Regions from separate parts of the Undibacterium sp. Ren11W genome, predicted to be linked through region 2. Evidence: predicted binding sites of a transcription regulator. Region 2 holds the regulator's gene; the other holds the start of a gene.
The links. Region 2 encodes sigma-54, which starts transcription at its own class of promoters, with help from an activator protein. Its sites were predicted from a motif close to TGGCANGNAANCTGCTTT; they were not measured.
Positions count from the first base shown of each region.

Region 1: a site for sigma-54 is predicted at 2,257-2,274, ahead of ACO0K8_RS21260 (THxN family PEP-CTERM protein). Genes of this name have one in related genera too.

Region 1 is NZ_JBMPPB010000013.1:74,307-78,299, reverse strand. Features, by position in the region: gene ACO0K8_RS21270 (ThiF family adenylyltransferase) at 1-836, shown strand, start outside; gene ACO0K8_RS21265 (hypothetical protein) at 897-1,949, shown strand; gene ACO0K8_RS21260 (THxN family PEP-CTERM protein) at 2,330-3,169, shown strand; gene ACO0K8_RS21255 (PEP-CTERM/exosortase system-associated acyltransferase) at 3,368-3,993, shown strand, end outside.
Region 2 is NZ_JBMPPB010000008.1:80,847-84,839, forward strand. Features, by position in the region: gene lptC (LPS export ABC transporter periplasmic protein LptC) at 1-549, shown strand, start outside; gene lptA (lipopolysaccharide transport periplasmic protein LptA) at 571-1,164, shown strand; gene lptB (LPS export ABC transporter ATP-binding protein) at 1,167-1,910, shown strand; gene ACO0K8_RS16940 (RNA polymerase factor sigma-54) at 1,928-3,415, shown strand; gene hpf (ribosome hibernation-promoting factor, HPF/YfiA family) at 3,537-3,881, shown strand.

The sequences.
Region 1 (3,993 bases), on a different contig from region 2:
CCCGCAATCTTGGATGGGTGACATCTGCAGAACAGCAGCAACTACGTCAAAAACGCATTGCCATCGCTGGCATGGGGGCAGTCGGTAGTGCGCATCTGATTACCCTGGTGCGCTTGGGAATAGAAAAATTTCACATCGCCGACATGGATACCTATGGATTGGTCAACTTCAATCGGCAAATCGGTGCCAACATGGCGACCATTGATAAGCCCAAAGTTGAGGTCATGGCGGCCATGGCGCGCTCGATCAATCCCAATGTGGAATTGAAAATTTTTCCAGCAGGCGTCTCGAAAGAAAATCTGTCAGAATTTTTGGCAGGGGTCGATCTATACGTCGACGGATTAGATTTTTTCGCGTTTTCGGCTCGTCAGGACACCTTTGCAGCCTGCGCATCTAAGCGGATTCCTGCCATTACGGTAGCGCCCTTGGGGATGGGAGCAGCACTATTCAATTTCTTGCCTGGCGGGATGACGTTCGAAGAATATTTTCTTTGGGGCGACAATACCGACGAAGAAAAAGCCTTGCGCTTTCTGGTCGGGTTGGCACCTGCTGGGCTGCATGGGGCCTATCTGGTAGATCCCGGCAGTATTAATTTCGCCGAACGCCGGGGACCGTCAACCATGATGGCATGTCAGCTTTGTGCCGGTGTGGCGGGAAGCGAGGCCTTAAAAATTTTACTGGGACGAGGCACGGTGATAGCCGCGCCACGTGGGGTTCATTTTGATGCATACCGCAACAAGCTGGTACATACCTGGCGGCCAGGGGGGAATAATAATTTATTGCAACGGCTCGCATTATCGATCACCAGAAAACGCTTTATGAAACCACAAGCTTAGACGTGTGAGCGGTGGATAGGCGCACTTGATTTCATTCATTAAATTCACTTTGGTAGAACTATGGACCTTGCAACCCAAGATGCAATTGCGCAGAGCGGTATATTGGCTCCCTCGGCAGATAATGGACTGCGCTACTATTTTGAATATCAGGATCACGCGATAGTGATTTGGGCGGATCAAGAATTTGTCAGCAATCCCGAAAGGCATAGACGCGTATTGGATTTGCTTGCTTATGGCGCGGCTGTAGAAAATATGCTGCTACGAGCCAGCGAGCTAGGGTTTTCGGCTAAGTTGAGCTGGTTTCCATCCGACGATCCTTTATTGATTGCGCGTTTAGATTTTCAGGCTAATTCCGGCATTCTGCCCGATGTTCTGGCGCATGCCATTCCTGACAGACAGACTAATCGACAAGTGTTCTATAAGGGCGCGCCGAGTGATGCGCAGCGTACTCGTATCAGCGTTGAGCTGGAAAAAATCCCCGGAGTTCGGCTAATTTGGCTGGAGGGAGCTGAGCGTAAGCTGGCCTTAAAATTGATTTGGCTAGCAGAGAGCGCCCGCTTCCAGTCGCAGCGTTTGCACCAGGAACTTTTTTCTTCAATCCGTTTTGACTTGAACTGGCGTGAGAATGCAGACTTTGGCTTACCACCTGCGTCGCTGGAAGTTGAGTCCTTGATGCGACCTATGTTCAAGGCGCTAAGACACTGGCCCTTAATGCGCGCACTGAACCTAATTGGACTGCATCGTGTCATGGGTATGCGTGCCGCTTATTTGCCTTGTGTACAAGCTCCTGCGTTGGCGCTAGTGTGTAGCAGTCTCCAACTGGATCAAGCTGCACTTGCGGTTGGTCGAGGCTTCGAACGCGCCTGGTTGTGCGCGACACTTGAGCGTCTTGCCTTGCAGCCTATGGCTGCATCGGTGGTGCTACCTCTGCAAAACGATGCAGATCAGGGAATCTCTAGCAAAGCACGCAGCCAATTGGCCGCCGGTTGGGAAGAGATCTGCCGAGGCGATACGCCTTTAATGATATTTCGCCTCGGAAGCATGGATAGCACCGCTGCGCCCACTCTCAAAACTGGCCGTAAGCCGCTCAGTTCATATCGGTTGTCGCGATAGATCAGCGTTTTATTTGATAGGACTAGCGCGAGTTTGTTGCTGCGATTTTGCGGAACTCACATAAGTGAATAAAGTATGGCTAGAGTTCTAAGTAGAGCGTACTGGCTGACAATGGCTTTTCTGGTCTAATGGAAAAGGAGTTTGTGCTTGAAAAAACCTATTAAGGATATTCGTTTTTAAGTAAATGTTTTGGTCGGGAAATGCTTAAACATAAAAGCTGTCGATATTTTTTACATTGCCGTTATGAAATGTTACAAATTGTAATAATTATCCATATAAAACAAGGACTTATGCGTTTCTTCTTTGTTGGCACGGTATATGCTAAATACCTAACGTAGCAGCAGAAGAGTTGAAGTTCACTTTATAACGGGAGTCTCAAAATGTTTAAGAAACTATTTACAAAAGGATCGATCAAGGGGCTGACTGCAGTGTTGGCGACCGTGGTCTCTTGCAGCGCATTGGCAACACCAGTGACACAATGGGAATTTGAAGTTAATAGCGGCTTTACCTCTTTCGCTCCAGTTGGGGTGACTGGTAGTAATCAAAATGCTTTTTTGAACGGCATTGGTGATCCTATGGCTGCTTCCTTATTATCTTGGGGCACCACAACCGGATTTGGCCAGTCCTCATTAGGTATAGGCGCGGCAACTAATGGTAATTTCAACGGTTCCTTGTTCACAAATGCTCCTGCTGTTAATACTGTGGAAGTAATTCACAATAATCGTCCAATTACCGGTACAAGTTTGGGTACTGCGCACCTAAAAGACGTCATTCGTTTGAAACGTTTGCTGCCACTTCCAACTGGTTCAGATCTTTTCACTGCATTGACATTTGATTTTAAGTTTAAAGAAACTCCGAATGAAAATCCTTGCACCGTCGCGAGTCCTACTCCTTGCAATGATATTTTAGTGGTGGATGCACTTGGTGCAGGTTTTGATCCTATTACTGGTAGCTTGACACAAAATTTTGTATATGAAGGTGATAATTATGCAGCCGTCTTGCATATAGTCGGTATGGGCGTACTCAGTAATGCGGCATGTGCTGATGCTGGTGCTCCTGTTGGGTGTTACGGGTTTACTACGGTAGAAAATGCAGAAAACAGATTTCAAGTTTCTTTAGAAATTCAAAATCGGATTCCTGAGCCAGCTTCGGTCGGCTTGGTAGGTTTGGCCTTGGTTGCTATGGGCTTGTCTCGTCGTCGCAAAGGTGTAAATAGCTAAGCTCCTATCGCGACTTAGTCGTGTAGAAGATACCCTCATGCGAGGGTGTCTTTTTTTTCTTTTTGAAAACATTTATACACGGGCTTGCAAGCATGTAATGGTTATTAAAGAACGAAAAGAAAATAAGCTATTCGTCTTATTGCACTTAAATCAATACTTTTTTTATAAATTGCCTGTGCTAGGCGGTTGGGTGGATGTGTGACACATTCCATCAGCAATACAGATCTCGCAAAAAATTTTCATCAGTTATTTGAGATTGCTCCAGCTTTGGATGTTGCTAGTATAGAAGCGGTATATCGAATAAGGCACGAGGTGTATTGCCGTGATTTGGGTTGGGAGCCGATTCGAGAGGATGGTTTCGAACGTGATGCCTATGATGAGCAATCAGTTCACTGTCTGTTGCGTAAGCGTGATACTGGTGAGTCTGTCGGTTGTACCCGTGTAATCTTACCGGACGCTGATGATCCTTATAAGCCATTGCCGTTTGAGATCAGTTGCGCAAAGGTCTTGGATCGGACAATTGTAGATCCTGCTACGATGGATCGTAGTACCATCGCCGAAGTGTCGCGTCTTGCTGTACGTAATTTTCGTCAACGCAAAGGCGAGAATATCACTGCCTTGTCAGTCAGCGATGGTGATTTTTCCCGTCGTGATGGCGTGGCGCGATTCCCCTTTATTCCTGTTAGCCTTTATCTGTCTGCAATTGCGATCGGGCAATATTTGGACATAGATAATCTATTCGTGCTGACCGAGCCGCGTCTCGCTAAGCATTTTGAACGTATTGGATTTGATATTCGTCCGATTGGTGGTTCTATTGAACATCG
Region 2 (3,993 bases):
ACTCTGCGTCAAAATGGCGATGATGCAAACGCCCGTAGCAGTGTGCGTAGCGAACCTGATTACTATGTCGAAAAATTTAATTTTATACGCCTGCCAAATAATGGCCAGGCCAATGTCAGCATAGTCGGCGACAAGCTCACCCATTATCCTCGCAGCGACGATCTTGAAATCCAGCAAGCACGCATCAATAGTTTTTCCGCTGATAAATCACCGGTTAATATCCGTGCTTTGCGTGCAGTGATCGAGCAAAAATCAACACAAACGACCCCAATTCGCGAACATGATCAAATACATTTACTAGGCGACGTGCAAGTTGAGAGACCGGCTACTAGAACTTCGAGCTTCATGCAATTAAATTCAGATTATCTTTTAGTCTTACCAGATGAAAATACAATGAAAACCGATACTGCCGTGACGATGATCACAACAACATCGGAAATTCACGCGGTCGGCATGACGGCGGACAATAACACCCAGCAAGTACAATTACTTAGCAAAGTAAGGGCGCGCTTTAGTCGTGCCGGTGCCGCGCAAAAACCTCTATCGTGAAGTAAACAGGAAAAATTTTATATGTATGCCACCCGCAATTCAGGCTTGAGCTATCTTGGCCAACTAGCGATAACATTTTGCTTTCTAGCACCTATTTGTTCGGCCTATGCGGAAAAAGCAGATAGCCAGAAAGAAACCAATATCGAAGCTGAACTATCCAATTCAGATGGTAAGAGAAACATCACTACATTAACTGGCGATGTAGTACTGACACGTGGCACTCTCATCGTCAAATCGGACCGCGCCATCATTACGCAAACTGCGGACGAGCACATGAATGTAGTGTTAACCAGCAATCCGGGAAAGCAAAATTTTTTCCGGCAAAAACGCGATGGTGGGGATGATTTGTGGGTAGAAGGTGTGGCCGATCGCATTGAATACGACGATAAAACTGAGTTGGTCAGGTTTATCTCGAAAGCCCGTGTCAAGTATTTAGAAGGCAAAAAAGTCACGCAAGAGCAAGAAGGGGAATTTCTTTCCTACGACAGTCTCAATGATGTGTTTCTCGCCACAAATACCACTACCGGCACCCATGTGCCTGGGGCTGGGCGTGTGAAATTGACGCTGCAACCTAAACCGGCAAAGCCAGTCAACATGAATACTCCAGCCAAATAATTATGACTAGTACACTCGTCATCCAGGGTTTACAAAAACGCTATGGGGCGCGCCAGGTAGTGCGCGATGTTTCTTTAGAAGTAAAAAGTGGCGAAGTAGTCGGCTTACTAGGCCCGAATGGCGCTGGTAAAACCACGTCCTTCTACATGATCGTGGGCCTGGTCCCCTCAGATGCAGGAAAAATCGATATCGACGGCGTTGATATCTCGCGCATGCCGATACACCAGCGCGCCAAACTCGGCTTATCTTACTTACCGCAAGAGGCTTCAGTATTTCGCAAGTTGTCGGTGGAGGACAATATCCGCGCTGTACTCGAACTACAAACCGATGAACACGGAAAATCTCTGAGCAAAGCTGCCATCGAGCAACGTCTCGATGCCCTACTCGACGACTTACAAATCGAAGGTTTGCGAGAGAATCCAGCGCTATCGCTATCTGGTGGTGAGCGCAGACGGGTAGAAATTGCCCGCGCACTGGCAACCAATCCCCGTTTCGTCCTGCTTGATGAACCGTTTGCCGGGGTCGATCCGATTGCCGTCATAGAGATACAGCGCATCGTGGTTTTTTTAAAAAATCGCGGCATAGGCGTCTTGATCACAGATCACAATGTGCGCGAAACCTTAGGCATTTGTGACCACGCTTGCATCATTAATCAGGGTGCCGTATTAGCCAGCGGTAGTCCAGAAGAAATCATCAGCAACGAATCGGTCAGGCGCGTCTATTTGGGAGAGCATTTCCGCATGTAGCGGAAATCACACTCAGCATGAAGCAAAGCCTGCAGCTACGCACCTCGCAACATCTGGCACTCACGCCACAATTGCAACAATCGATACGGCTACTGCAATTGTCCACGCTGGAACTGCATCAAGAACTAGAAAACTTGCTGATAGAAAATCCCATGCTAGAGCGCGTCGATAATCCACTCGATAGCGCGGTACGCTTGTTGGCGGACGGCGCCATTGGCAGTACTGAATCACGGTCTGAAACGGAGTTCGGCGTCAGTTCTGCTGAAGATCAGAGTAACGCCAATACCGACTCCAGCGAGATCTCAGAAGTTAGCAACGCGGCCGATAGTGTCAGCCCTAGCGAAACCGAGTGGAGTTTTGACGATGCTCCGCAAGGCAGTAAATCCTCGGAAGAGGATGAGGGAAGACCGCAGTTAGAAGCGGCGCATATTTCACTTAAAGAACATTTGCTGGAGCAAATGCGTCTGAATCTGCGCGAACCGCGCGATCTGGCCTTGGTGGAACTGGTAATCGACGCCCTCGATGATAGCGGTTATCTGATAGAGAGCCTGGAAGATATTCATTCCAGCATCCCTCTAGAACTATTGGTTGAGCCTGAAGAGCTGAGTTTTGCCTTGCTCATGGTACAAAGTTTTGATCCTGCCGGTGTTGGCGCACGTAACTGCTCCGAGTGCCTGGCGCTGCAGATCAAACGCCTGCCCAAAATCGCTTTCGTCACCCGACGCCTCGCACTTGCCATCGTAGAAACACAATTAGGTTTATTTGCACAACGCGATTTTGCTCGCTTAAAGAAGGTTTTTAATTGTGACGATGAGGATTTGCGCGAGGCACAGGTGGTGATACGTTTATGCAAACCCAAACCTGGCGCCGAGTTTGCAGTCAGTAGTTCCGACTATGTGGTGCCGGATGTAATAGTCAAAAAATCTGCTGATGGATGGCAAGTGTTATTGAACCAGGACATCATGCCTAAGCTGCGTGTCAATAGCATGTACGCCAATATCATGAAGCAAAATCGTGGGGATGGCAGTCTTAATCCCCAGTTGCAGGAAGCACGCTGGCTGATCAAAAATATGCGGCAACGTTTCGAGACGATTTTACGGGTTTCGCAAGCAATAGTCGAAAGACAACGGAATTTTTTCACACATGGAGCGGTCGCGATGCGCCCTCTTGTTTTGCGCGAAATTGCTGATACACTGGGTTTACATGAGAGTACAATTTCTCGTGTGACCACTCAGAAATACATGCTGACCCCACATGGTATGTTTGAGTTGAAGTATTTTTTCGGTAGCCATGTCGCCACTGAAACAGGGGGTGAAGCATCATCGACGGCGATACGAGCACTCATCAAACAATTGATAGGAGCAGAAAACCAGAAAAGCCCACTCTCTGATAGCAAGATTGCAGACATGCTGGGTGAACAAGGGATGGTCATTGCGCGCCGCACAGTCGCCAAGTACCGCGAAGCCCTTAAAATTCCACCGGTCAGTTTGCGAAAATCTTTGTAAAAATTGTTCTTGAAATTTTGCGTTAGATTGCTATATATGATTTAGCTCAAACAGGTTTTTCAGATTGGGCGCATAGTAATAGCGATAGTGTCATCAAGTAACATCACCATAGGAGCGTTTTATGAATCTCACCATCAGTGGTCATCACCTTGAAGTAACTCCTGCAATTCGTGAACATGTACAAAACAAGCTAGAACGTATCAGGCGACACTTCGATCAAGTCATTGATATCGCCGTCATCCTGACGGTCGACAAGCTCCGAGAAAAGGACAAACGTCATAAAGCAGATATTAATCTGCACATCAGCGGTAAAGATATTCACGTTGAAAGTCTGGCGCAGGATCTGTATGCTGCCATCGACACACTGATAGACAAACTAGACAGGCAAGTCATTAAACACAAAGACAAAATTCAGGAACATCCGCATCAAGCGATCAAACATATTCCTGATCCAGCCTCAGTGTAAAACTATCAACCCACAAAGGGAACCCAAAACTAGGACGCTTCAGCGTCCTTTTTTGTTGGCAAAAGAGATATGTGCATCTGCAAAAAAAACATCTTGTGCAATCGTTTTTGTA